DNA from 2 places in the Bacillus lumedeiriae genome. Region 1 is predicted to be linked to the other one. Evidence: riboswitches for the same ligand, from Rfam matches in the RefSeq annotation. Region 1 holds a riboswitch; the other holds the start of a gene.

Region 1 (6,571 bases):
GCAATGTTTTGGATATGAGATAACACCTCTTGAAAACTTTCCGGAAAGGCAAGTTCGTTTCCGTATAATTTCTTTGCCATATTTTTCAACGTGAAAAAGACGGCTTCTTTGCTGCTGCAAGCTTCTCTCTGCAAGGTGAGTAACGACAAGGCAGAGCTGATCTCCTGAGGCTGGCTGCGGACAAACTGTTGAAGTGTGTCGTAAAGCGCACGCTCCTCATCCGTGAATGTTACTTTGATGGATTCCACTTTTCTAGCCGTCCACTCTACCCCTGTGTCCTGACGGCGGTTGCGGATCATCACTTTATTCATCAGCTTCATTAAATGCTGGTGGTTTTGTACTTGCCGGTCTCCTTTTTTAAATTGATCGGTAAATTGTCCTTCGCTTCCTAGATGACCAGGCTTCAACAGTGAAACGAGATGAAACATTTCATCCAATCGATTTTGAATAGGCGTCGCTGTCAGGAGCAGACAAAACTTCTTTTTTAAATGGCGGACAAACTGATAGTTTTTTGTTTTATGATTTTTTAATTTATGAGCTTCATCAATAATGACTAAATCGTAGTCTTGTTCATAAATTTTTTCTTTGTGAGGACTTCGTTTCGCTGTATCAATGGAAGAGATGACAATATCATATTGATCCCAGGCATAAAACTTTTTCTGGGCCACGGCTGGAATATAAAACTTGGTGTTCAATTCATCAGCCCATTGTGAAACGAGGGAAGCGGGAGCTAAGATCAATACTTTTTTTACGAGACCCCGTATTAAATATTCTTTTAATACGAGTCCTGCCTCGATCGTTTTCCCAAGTCCTACTTCATCGGCTAAAATGGCTTTTCCATTCATTTCCTCGATGACTTTTCTTGCCGCTTCAAGCTGATGGGGAAGAGGAGTGAGACCTGGCAAAAACTTAGGGGCTAACAATCCTTCAAAATTCGACACCATCATTCGTGTTTCCATTTTTACAGTTGATTGAAAAAGCGACCAGCTTCCCCACGGTCCATCTTGTTCAATTCTTTTCTCTAACTCTTCTTCCCATGCGTGGTTAAAGTGTATATCTACGTTCATTTTAAAAACTCCTTTATAAAATGTATTGCCGAAACCTCACCTTTAATGGTAGGATGTAAAGGAACTAAATATTATGTCATTTTGCAAAAAACGAACATTATTGATTGTTTCTAATCAGGTGTTCATAGTATACCCATTTATTAATTAAATATAGCGAATGAAGGCAAGGGGAGAGACTGTTTATACAGCGCCGAAGGAGCAAACAAACTTTTTGTGAATCTCTCAGGCAAAAGAACTCTTGCTGGACGCATCTCTGGAGAGTGTTTCGTCATCGAAACCACCAAAGAAGACAGCCCATTTGATGGGGGTAAACTTTCAGGTTCAAGGACAGAGGACAACTTTTATAAGCTGTTCTCTGTCCTTTTTTATATTCAGAACGGATGGAACCGCAAAATGACGATGAAACAATAAGCATTGAAAGGGGCAGGAGAATGGGAGAACTAAAGCGTACGCCGCTGTTTGAACTGTATAAACAATATGGGGCAAAAACCATTGATTTTGGTGGATGGGAGCTCCCTGTTCAGTTTTCAAGTATTAAAGAGGAGCATGAAGCTGTCCGGACGAAGGCTGGTCTTTTTGATGTATCCCACATGGGAGAGATTACAGTCAAGGGAAAAGACGCCTTAGCTTTCTTGCAAAAAATGATGACGAATGACTTGTCAAAGCTGCAGCCCGACCGTGCCATGTATACAATTATGTGCAATGAACAAGGAGGTACGATCGATGACTTGCTCGTCTACATGCTGGCTGAAGAAGACTACCTGCTTGTCGTGAATGCCGCAAATACCGAGAAGGATTTCCAGTGGCTGAAAGAGCATGGGACAGGAGAAGTGCAAATAAACAATGTATCGCAGGATTGGGCGCAGCTTGCCATTCAAGGACCGGCTGCTGAAAGCATTCTTCAAAAGCTTGTAGCCGGTGTTGACTTACAAGACATCAAGTCATTTGCATTTCGCCAGCATGTCAGCATCAATGGTGCACATGCTCTAGTGTCACGGACTGGATACACAGGAGAAGATGGTTTTGAGATTTATAGTCAAAGCGGCGATGCAGGGAAGATATGGAAGGATCTATTAGAAGCGGGCGAAGAGGAAGGCTTAGTTCCATGCGGCCTGGGTGCACGTGATACATTGCGTTTTGAAGCGAATCTGGCATTATATGGTCAGGAACTGTCAGAAGATATATCGCCAATTGAAGCGGGCCTTGGCTTTGCTGTTAAAACAAATAAAGAAGAATTTATCGGACTCACAGCTTTAAAAGAGCAGAAGGAAAATGGCTCTAAGCGGAAGCTGATTGGTCTTGAAATGATTGATAGGGGGATCCCGCGTCATGGCTATCCCGTTTTTTCAGGAGAAGAAGCGGCAGGTCACGTAACGACGGGTACGCAATCACCGACATTAAAGAAAAATATTGGTCTTGCATTAGTCAAAGCCGAGCTGGCTGTACCAGACCAGGAATTGTTCGTAGAGATCCGGGGTAAAAAACTAGCAGCAAAAACAGTGAAACCGCCATTTTATAAACGTTCAAAATAAGAGGAGAGAAGGGGGAAAAGTTATGAAACATCGTTATTTGCCAATGACTGAATCTGATAAGAAAGAGATGCTTTCGGCAGTTGGTGTTCAAACAATTGATGAATTATTTGCAGACATCCCTGAACAAGTACGTTTCCAAGGGTTGTACGATATCAAGGAAGCAAAATCGGAACCGGCTTTGAAAAAAGAATTGAGTGCAATGGCTGCCAAAAATGCGAATGCAAAACAATATGCTTCCTTTTTAGGGGCAGGCGTATATGATCATTACACACCGTCCATTGTGGACCACGTCATTTCCCGTTCTGAATTTTATACAGCTTATACACCGTACCAGCCAGAAATTTCTCAAGGGGAGCTGCAAGCCATTTTTGAATTCCAAACGATGATTTGTGAATTGACAGGTATGGATGTAGCCAACTCCTCGATGTATGATGGAGGTACAGCTTTAGCAGAAGCGGCGATGCTTAGCGCGGCTCAAACGAAAAAGAAGAAAGTACTCGTATCAGAAACGGTTCATCCTGAATCGCGTGACGTATTAAAAACGTATGCGAAAGGACAGGGCATTGAAGTGATCGAAGTACCTCATATGAATGGTGTAACAGATATTGATCAATTAAATCAGCTTGTAGACAGCGACACAGCGGGGGTTATTGTTCAATATCCGAACTTTTTCGGCGCCGTTGAACCACTTGCAGAAGTAGAAAAAGCGGCTCACGGACAAAAAGCGATGTTTGTTGTCTCTTCTAATCCGCTTTCTCTAGGTGCGTTGACACCTCCTGGAAAGTTTGGAGCAGATATTGTGATTGGTGATGCACAGCCATTCGGTATTCCAGCTCAATTCGGCGGACCACATTGTGGATACTTTGCCGTAACGAAAAAGCTGATGCGTAAAGTGCCGGGCCGTCTTGTTGGCCAGACACATGATGATGAAGGCCGCCGCGGATTTGTGCTGACACTGCAGGCGCGTGAGCAGCATATTCGCCGTGATAAAGCGACTTCTAATATTTGTTCTAACCAGGCACTCAATGCTCTCGCAGCCAGCGTAGCGATGACAGCTTTAGGTAAAAAAGGTGTTCGTGAAATCGCGGTGCAAAACTTGCAAAAAGCATTTTTTGCTAGAGAAACAATGAAGCAGCATGGTCTGGATATCGTGTTTGATGGACCAATATTTAATGAGTTTGTTGTCCGTTTAAATAAGCCCATCAAAGAAGTGAATCAAAAGCTGTTTAAAAAGGGAATAATAGGCGGCTATGATCTTGGGCTTACTTATAAAGAATTAGAGAATTGTATGTTAGTTGCTGTGACAGAATTGCGGACAAAAGAAGAAATTGAGCTCTTTGCAGCAGAATTGGGGGATAGCCATGAATAAGAACGATCAGGAGCTTATATTTGAAGTGTCTCAGCCGGGGCGGATTGGCTATAGTCTGCCTGAGTTAGATGTACCGGAAACAGCTTTATCGGCACTTTTGCCTGCTGGGTATTTGCGGGAAGAAGAACCTGAACTTCCAGAGGTGTCTGAGCTCGACATTATGCGTCATTATACAGCGTTATCGAAGAGAAATCATGGGGTAGACTCAGGATTTTATCCGCTTGGTTCATGTACGATGAAATATAACCCAAAAATCAATGAAGATGTCGCACGTTTTGACGGCTTCGCTTATATTCATCCGCTTCAGCAGGAAGAGACTGTACAAGGGGCATTGGAGCTCATGTATGATCTGCAGGAGCACTTAAAAGAGATTACTGGTATGGATGAAGTGACCCTTCAGCCGGCAGCTGGTGCTCATGGTGAATGGACGGCACTGATGATGATCCGTGCGTATCACGAAACAAATGGTGATTTCAATCGTACAAAGGTCATCGTTCCCGACTCTGCTCATGGTACAAACCCGGCCTCTGCGACGGTCGCAGGCTTTGAAACAGTGACGGTCAAATCGGGAGAAGACGGATTAGTCGATTTAGAAGACTTGAAACGTGTGGCCGATGAAACAACGGCTGCGCTTATGCTGACGAATCCAAACACGCTTGGCTTGTTTGAAGAGAATATTTTAGAAATAGCCGAAATTATTCATGGGGTCGGCGGCAAGGTGTACTATGATGGGGCAAACTTAAATGCGGTTATGTCGAAAGCGCGGCCTGGAGACATGGGATTTGACGTCGTTCACTTAAACCTTCATAAAACGTTCACTGGTCCCCACGGCGGCGGCGGTCCGGGATCTGGCCCTGTAGGTGTGAAGAAAGACTTGATTCCTTATTTGCCGAAGCCTGTGTTAGTGAAAAAAGACGATGTATACCACTTCGACTATGATCGTCCGCAAGCGATTGGGCGCGTGAAGCCATTCTATGGAAACTTTGGTATTAACGTTCGGGCTTACACATATATCCGTTCGATGGGACCGGATGGCTTGAAAGCAGTGACGGAATATGCTGTATTAAATGCGAACTATATGATGCGCAGGCTCGCTCCTTATTTCGACCTGCCATTTGACCGTCATTGTAAGCATGAATTTGTGTTGAGCGGTAAGCGTCAGAAAAAGCTTGGTGTACGTACGCTTGATATAGCGAAGCGTCTGCTTGATTTCGGTTTTCATCCGCCAACGATCTACTTCCCGCTGAATGTAGAAGAGTGTATTATGATCGAGCCGACAGAAACCGAATCAAAAGAAACACTTGATGCGTTTATTGATAAGATGATTCAGATTGCGAGGGAAGCAGAAACAAATCCTGAAATCGTTCAAGAAGCGCCTCATACAACCGTCATCGGCCGTCTTGATGAAACGACAGCGGCTCGCAAGCCTGTCCTTCGTTACGAAAAAGAATTGCAAAATATTTAATATAGAAAAGAGAGGATGTCCCAAGAGTATAACTTTAGGGGCATCCCCTTTGTTGTGTGATTTTTTTAAACTTGTTCATTGATTTCCATTCTAGGTGCTTCGCTTCCCTGCAGGAGTCTTCGCGCCTTCCACTACAATCAACTTAGTAAAACATCATCGTTTGGATTTTGTCAAAAAAAAACAAAAGAAAGACTGACCCTAAACAGTCGTTTTTAACGACCTTTTGGGTCAGCCTCTTTTCACTTACTTTTCACTTTTCCAGTCCATTGTTTAAAGCCGCCTCGAAGATGATAAAGATCGCGGTAGCCTTTTTTGTACAGTGTCTGGGCCGCCCGGCCGCTGCGTATGCCGCTTTGGCAGTATAGATATACGGTCTTGTCGGGACGGATTTCTTTCATGCGCGTTTTTAATTGTGTAAGTGGGATATTACGGGCGCCAAGAATATGGCCGGCTTCAAATTCGTTCGGTTCACGGACGTCAATGAGCTGCGCCTTGCGGTAGCCTTTAATGAACTCTTCCTGAGAGAGCGGCTTGACCGCTTTTTTCTGGGAAAAATACATATATAAAGTATACAAAATAATGACGCCTAAAATGGTAGCTATTGTATAGAGCATTGGATACACCCCTTCCTAGTAGACATGCGCTGATTTCTATTATAAACGTGGCTGTGTGAAGAATCAAAAGAAATAAACACAGTGTATACCTCTTTGTTTTTTTCTCTGCTTTTGATACACTAGGTGAGTGAATTTATTATAAAGAAGGCGGCAATCATCATGAAAAAAGAAACTTGGAAGTTTGTTGATTCCGGCCGGCAATCGGCAAGCTTCAATATGGCAATGGATGAAGCTCTGCTGGAGTGGCACAGCGAAGGCAAAATTCCGCCGGTTATTCGTTTTTATGGATGGGAGCCGGCAGCGCTGTCGATCGGCTATTTTCAAAAAGCGGCAAAGGAAATTGATTTTGCTGCTGTTAAACGACATGGTCTCGGTTTCGTCCGTCGTCCAACAGGCGGAAGGGGTGTGCTTCACGAGCATGAATTGACATACAGTGTCATTGTGACAGAGGAGCATCCTAATATGCCGACGGGGGTGACGGAAGCGTACAGGGTGATATCTGAAGGAATTCTAAAAGGGTTTCA
Region 2 (6,571 bases), on a different contig from region 1:
ACTAAATATTCACATTCCGTTACAGCCGTACCGTCAAGTTGTAGGTTTCTTTGAAGCTGATGAAACAAAGTATAGCAATACACATGATTTCCCAGGATTCATGGTTGAAGTGCCAACAGGTATTTATTACGGATTCCCAAGCTTTAGCGGCTGCGGATTAAAGATAGGGTATCATACGTTTGGACAGAAAATTGATCCAGATACGATTAATCGTGAATTTGGAGCATATCCAGAAGACGAAGAAAATCTGCGTGCCTTTTTAGACAAGCATCTGCCGGGAGCTAATGGAGAATTAAAAAGAGGCGCCGTCTGCATGTACACGAAAACACCGGATGAACACTTCGTTATAGACGTACACCCAGAGCATTCTAACGTCGTGATTGCCGCTGGTTTCTCTGGACACGGATTTAAATTCTCAAGTGCGGTTGGTGAAACATTATGCCAGCTTGCTACAACGGGTAAAACGGAGCATGACATTTCGATCTTCTCGATTAATCGTCCTGCTTTAAAAGGGTCGCTGCAAAAAACAACTTAAGTTCAGGCTGTTGGCAAACAAGTTATCTAGTTTTCTCTATATAAGAGAATCATATATGTCAAAAAACAAACTCTAATTTGAAATGTGGGAAGGGAAAGGTGAATAGTATGGTACAACAAATCACGGATCTTGAAAGAACAAAAATCTTAAAAAACGGAGAGAAAGTAAAGCCCACTTTTTCAAAGGAGGAAATGACACGCCGCAATAGCCGCTTACGCGAGTATATGGCTGAAAATGGAATTGATGCGGTCTTGTTTACTTCCTATCACAATATTAATTATTACAGCGATTTTTTATACACGTCTTTCAACCGTACGTATGGGTTGATCGTTACTCAGGACAAACATGTGACAGTCAGCGCCAATATTGATGCGGGCATGCCATGGAGACGCAGCTTTGATGAAAACATTGTCTACACAGACTGGAAAAGAGACAACTTCTTCTATGCAGTCAAAAAGGTACTGACAGAATCAGGATTTGTTCGCGGACGACTAGGAGTGGAAGAGGACAATATGACTCTCAGCCTGCGGCGCCAAGTGCAGGACGCACTGCCAACAGCGGAACTTGTCGATGTTTCTCAGGCGGTTATGTCTCACCGTATGTTTAAGTCGGCAGAGGAAATTGAAGTGATTAAAAATGGGGCTCGCATTGCAGATATTGGAGGAGCGGCTATTGTGGAAGCGATCCGCGAAGGTGTGCCGGAATATGAAGTAGCTTTGCATGGAACAGAAGCGATGGTGCGTGAAATTGCCCGTACGTACCCTCATGCAGAACTTAGGGATACGTGGGTCTGGTTTCAATCCGGCATTAATACAGACGGAGCGCATAACTGGGCTACTTCCCGTAAACTGCAGCGCGGAGATATCCTAAGTCTGAACTGCTTCCCGATGATTGCTGGTTACTATACAGCTCTTGAGCGCACACTGTTCTTGGAAGATGTTTCTGAGCGTCATCTTGAACTCTGGGAGGTCAACTGTAAAGTACACAGACGCGGCCTTGAACTGATTAAGCCAGGTGCCAGATGTATGGATATTGCGGCTGAATTGAACGAGATCTACCGCGAGCATAATCTTTTAGCGAACCGTACGTTCGGCTATGGACATTCTTTTGGTGTGCTCAGCCATTACTACGGGCGGGAAGCTGGACTGGAACTTCGTGAGGATATCGAAACGGTACTAGAGCCAGGCATGGTTGTATCTATGGAGCCGATGATTATGATTCCAGAGGGAGAGCCGGGTGCAGGCGGTTACCGTGAGCATGACATTCTTGTGATTACTGAGAATGGGGTAGAGAATATTACTAAATTCCCATTCGGACCGGAGCATAACATTATTAAAAAGTAAGGTAAATCAACGTGTCAGACCTCACATCAACAATATACTCTACTGTAGAAGGAGTCCAATATACACAGTGTATTGGGGTGAGGTCAGACCTTTATGGGAATAGGTCTATCTATCAACTATTAAGAGGTGGAAAAATTGAGCCAAAAAACAATGAAACAAAGTGAAGTGGAACTTTTATGCAAAAAGCCAGGCATTCAATTAATTAAGGCAGGCACTTATACATTAAATGAAGTAGGAGAATTACGGGGCACGCCTGAACTAAAAGGACAAATTCTTGATTTGCCTCTTACAGATAAAAAAGATGTCTTAACATTAGGTTATTTTGCCCTGCAGCCTTCAGTAGATTATTCAGTAGAGTTTGATTTTGTTGAGGTTAAAATCGTGACAAAAGGAAAAATGATCGTGCGTGATGTAGAAGGAAACAAATATGTAGGCGAAGCAGGGGATGTTTTAATTTTTTCTCCGAAGACGACGGTTATTTTTGATGGAGAGAGTGACGGAGAAGCTGTTTACTTCAAAAATGTTGAGCCAAATCCTTCTTATTTGTAAAGTAGATCTTTTAGTGAGGTCAGAGAACAAGAAAATACGAAAATAAAAGTGAGCATTCAATGTGTACCGAAAGATCCTTACACAATTTTTCTGGCAGAGTATGGAAGTATATGCAAAAAGATTGACAGTTATATTCGTGTTAACTATTCTGAATATAATGAAAATTTAATAAAGTGCGGATGATTGTTGTAGGAGAGTGTGAAGTACATGCCACCGAAGGAGCAAGTTCCAAAAAGACCCTTGGAACCAATCTCTCAGGTAGATGAACTGCAACGGGACGCCACTCTGGAGAGAGCGTTGCTAAAACGCCACCAAAGGGGAAGACTCCATCGTAAATGGAGTTAAGCTCTCAGGTAAAAGGACAGAGAAGGGTAGAGAACATGAGATTACCCTTTTCTGTCCTTTTTGTGTACCCAAAAAAGCAGAAAAGGGAAGTCTAGACGACATTTCGAGGAGGAGTAAGAATGAGTTTGCAAAAAAATGATACAACGATTTTTGGAGCCATTGAGAAGGAAAAGCAGCGCCAGTATCACACATTAGAGTTGATCGCATCTGAAAACTTTGTCAGTGAGGACGTGTTAGAAGCAATGGGAAGCGTCATGACGAATAAATACGCAGAAGGCTACCCAGGGAAGCGTTATTATGGCGGCTGTGAGTATGTAGATGTTGCAGAACAGGCGGCGATCGATCGTGTAACAGAGCTGTTCGGAGCAAAGTACGCAAACGTCCAGCCTCATTCAGGTGCTCAGGCGAATCTCGCTGTTTTTTATGCTTTGTTGCAGCCAGGGGATAAAATTATGGGAATGAATTTATCACATGGCGGGCATTTAACTCATGGAAGTCCCGTCAGCATTTCTGGAAAGTGGTTTGACGTTGTCTCTTACGGAGTGAGAGAAGACAATCAGTTGATTGATTATGACGAGCTTGAGGAGATCGCCAAAAAAGAAAAACCAAAACTGATGATTGCAGGTACGAGTGCTTATCCAAGAACGATTGATTTTGCCCGTTTTAAAGAAATTGCTGATCAAGTGGGCGCGAAGTTAATGGTAGATATGGCGCATATTGCCGGGCTGGTAGCGGCTGGTCTTCATCCATCGCCTATCCCTTATGCAGATGTGGTGACGAGTACAACACATAAAACGTTAAGAGGACCACGCGGCGGCATTATTTTAACCAATCATGAAGAGATCATCAAAGCGATGAATAAATCTGTATTCCCAGGCATTCAAGGCGGCCCATTAATGCACATTATTGCGGCCAAGGCAGTGGCTTTCAAAGAGGCATTGCAGCCAGGGTTTAAACAATACGCCAAACAAGTGATTGAAAATGCTCAAACGCTTGGTGAGGCATTAAAGAAAGAGGGAGCCGAACTAGTCTCCGGCGGAACAGACAACCATATTGTGCTATTAGATGTACGTCCGTGGGGTCTGACAGGAAAAGAAGCGGAGAAGATACTTGAAGAATCCGGAATTACAGTCAATAAAAATACGATTCCATATGATCCGGAGAGTCCGTTTGTGACGAGCGGCATCCGTATGGGAACAGCCGCATTGACTACACGCGGAATGAAACAGGAAGAGATGGTACAAATTGCGAAAGTGATCGCAGCTGTTTTGGGGAGTAAGGGTGATCGGACCGTTTTAGAAGAGGCGAAGGAAATCACAAGAGCCATTTGTGAATCGTATCCATTGTTTCAACAACCAATCAATGTGTAAGAAAGGAGCACTTTCATGGAATTTCAAAGCTGCTTTGACATTATTGGACCAATCATGGTAGGGCCCTCTAGTTCTCACACAGCTGGTGTGGTATCTATTGGAAGATTTGTTTACGAGCTTTTAGAGGGATGCCCGGAGGAAGTGCACATTCTTTTTTACGATTCCTTCGCAGAAACATATCAGGGGCATGGGACAGATAAAGCATTGCTCGGCGGACTGCTTGGAATGGATACAGATGATCCGCACATTAGATATTCGATTGAACTAGCACATGAACGCGGGATGAACTGTACCTTCCAATTAGAAGAACATTGTCTCTATTTTGATCATCCGAATACAACGATTGTAACGGCTCGACGCGGCGCAGCGGTTGTCCGAGTTGGCGGAGCTTCTCTCGGGGGAGGCCTCTCTAAATTATTTATGATTGACGATGAAATGGTCGATATACGTTTGAGCACAAGCGATGACTTTTCAATCATTGTTGAAAAGTACCGTAAAAAGAAAAGGAAAGTACTTGTGAGGGGCGTATGATGGAAATTCAGTCAATGAAAGAACTCATTGAAGTGTGTGAACGGGAACAGAAAACGATTGGCGAAATCATGCTGATAATGGAAGAGGAAAAGTCGGGAAGAGATCAAGAAACGATTCTTCGCATGATGGAAGAACGGTTAATCAAAATGAAGGAAGCAGTAGACAGCGGCACGAAAGATGCTTCTGCTGCTCCGAGTGGTATTTCTGGCGGCGATGCGGTGAAGATGGGGGATTATGTACGTTCAGGAAAAGCACTGACCGGTCATTATATAAGCGATGCGATGACATTCTCCATGGCTACTTCTGAAAGCAATGCACGCATGGGAGTGATTGTAGCAACTCCGACGGCTGGTGCAGCAGGCATTTTGCCCGGCGTATTGTTCTCTCTTCATAAAAATGATGGCACGCCCTATCACCAGTTAGTAATGGGACTATTTACAGCGAGTATGCTTGGTTATGTCATTGCTAACCGTTCATTTATTTCAGGAGCTGCCGGGGGATGTCAGGCAGAGGTTGGTTCTGCCACTGCCATGGCCGCCGGAACAATTGCTGAATTAAAAGGAGGAACACCGCAGCAAGCGATTCATGCCACAGCGATCGCTTTAAAATCGCTTTTAGGATTAGTGTGTGATCCTGTTGCAGGACTTGTTGAAGTTCCTTGTATTAAACGAAATGTGATTGGCACGTCGATTGCTTTTGCAGCTGCGGATTTAGCGCTTGCCGGTATTGAAAGCCGCATTCCGTGTGATGAAGTCATCGGAGCGATGTACAAAGTGGGCAAGGAGATGCCAAGAACTTTGAGAGAAACCGCACTTGGCGGCCTGGCAATGACTGAAACTGGCCAAAAAGTAAAAGAAGAATTATTTTGCCGAAAATCTTAATCGGGGGTGTATAAATGAGTACAAAAACGGTATTGAAGCGAACACCACTTTTCGATGTATATAAAAAATATGGCGCAAAGGTCATTGATTTTGGCGGCTGGGAGCTGCCGGTGCAGTTTTCAAGCATTTTGGAAGAACATGAAGCGGTGCGAAAGGCAGCCGGACTTTTTGATGTTTCTCACATGGGAGAAGTGCTCGTGGAAGGAAAAGATGCCGAGAGTTATCTCAATCATCTTGTGACGAATGATGTGACGAAGATTGGACTGAATCAAGCACAGTATACAGCGATGTGTTATCCCGGTGGCGGAACGGTTGATGATTTATTAGTGTACAAGTTAGCGGATGAAACATATTTACTCGTCATCAACGCTGCTAACATTGAAAAAGATGTGGAGTGGATGAAGCAGCATGTAAAAGGCAGCGTAACGATCGAAAATAGATCGAGTGATATCGCACAGGTGGCGATCCAAGGCCCGAAAGCGGAGAGTATTTTACAAAAGCTCACAGACACCGATTTATCAGACATTCGCTTTTTTCACTTTGCGCAGCATGTGAATGTAGATGGTATTACAGAAGTGCTCGTTTCTCGTACGGGTTATACCGGAGAGGACGGTTTTGAACTTTATTTGGCAGCACATCAAGCGAAAGAACTGTGGGAGAAACTGCTGGAAGCAGGAAGAGAAGACGGGTTAAAACCATGCGGACTTGGTGCGCGGGATACCCTTCGCTTTGAAGCACGTCTAGTGTTATATGGGCAAGAGCTTACAAATGAAATTAGCCCGCTTGAAGCAGGAATCGGTTTTGCTGTTAAAACGAATAAAGAAAGTGATTTTATCGGTAAAGCTGCTCTTACAGTCCAAAAAGAAGAAGGACTGCAGCGGAAATTGGCAGGAATTGAAGTGATAGGACGAGGGATTCCTCGTCATGGATACAAAGTATTTTCTGGAGACGAAGAAATTGGCTTTATTACTTCTGGAACACGTTCACCGTCATTGCAGAAAAACTTAGGATTGGCAT

What was found. Region 1 has a riboswitch for glycine ahead of gcvT (glycine cleavage system aminomethyltransferase GcvT). Riboswitches for the same ligand answer to the same signal wherever they lie in the genome.
Region 2: it holds a riboswitch for glycine, as region 1 does, so the genes downstream of both, glyA (serine hydroxymethyltransferase) here and gcvT (glycine cleavage system aminomethyltransferase GcvT) in region 1, are expected to answer to the same signal.

The regions. Positions count from the first base shown of each region.
Region 1 covers NZ_JAUIYO010000001.1:257,737-264,307, reverse strand. The annotation lists gene QYG89_RS01390 (DEAD/DEAH box helicase) at 1-1,067, opposite strand, end outside; glycine riboswitch at 1,225-1,315, shown strand; glycine riboswitch at 1,319-1,400, shown strand; gene gcvT (glycine cleavage system aminomethyltransferase GcvT) at 1,499-2,599, shown strand; gene gcvPA (aminomethyl-transferring glycine dehydrogenase subunit GcvPA) at 2,622-3,968, shown strand; gene gcvPB (aminomethyl-transferring glycine dehydrogenase subunit GcvPB) at 3,961-5,433, shown strand; gene QYG89_RS01370 (rhodanese-like domain-containing protein) at 5,673-6,047, opposite strand; gene QYG89_RS01365 (lipoate--protein ligase family protein) at 6,207-6,571, shown strand, end outside.
Region 2 covers NZ_JAUIYO010000013.1:42,144-48,714, reverse strand. The annotation lists gene solA (N-methyl-L-tryptophan oxidase) at 1-535, shown strand, start outside; gene QYG89_RS13580 (M24 family metallopeptidase) at 643-1,878, shown strand; gene QYG89_RS13575 (cupin domain-containing protein) at 2,014-2,427, shown strand; glycine riboswitch at 2,607-2,707, shown strand; glycine riboswitch at 2,708-2,802, shown strand; gene glyA (serine hydroxymethyltransferase) at 2,892-4,142, shown strand; gene QYG89_RS13565 (serine dehydratase beta chain) at 4,158-4,673, shown strand; gene sdaAA (L-serine ammonia-lyase, iron-sulfur-dependent, subunit alpha) at 4,673-5,554, shown strand; gene gcvT (glycine cleavage system aminomethyltransferase GcvT) at 5,569-6,571, shown strand, end outside.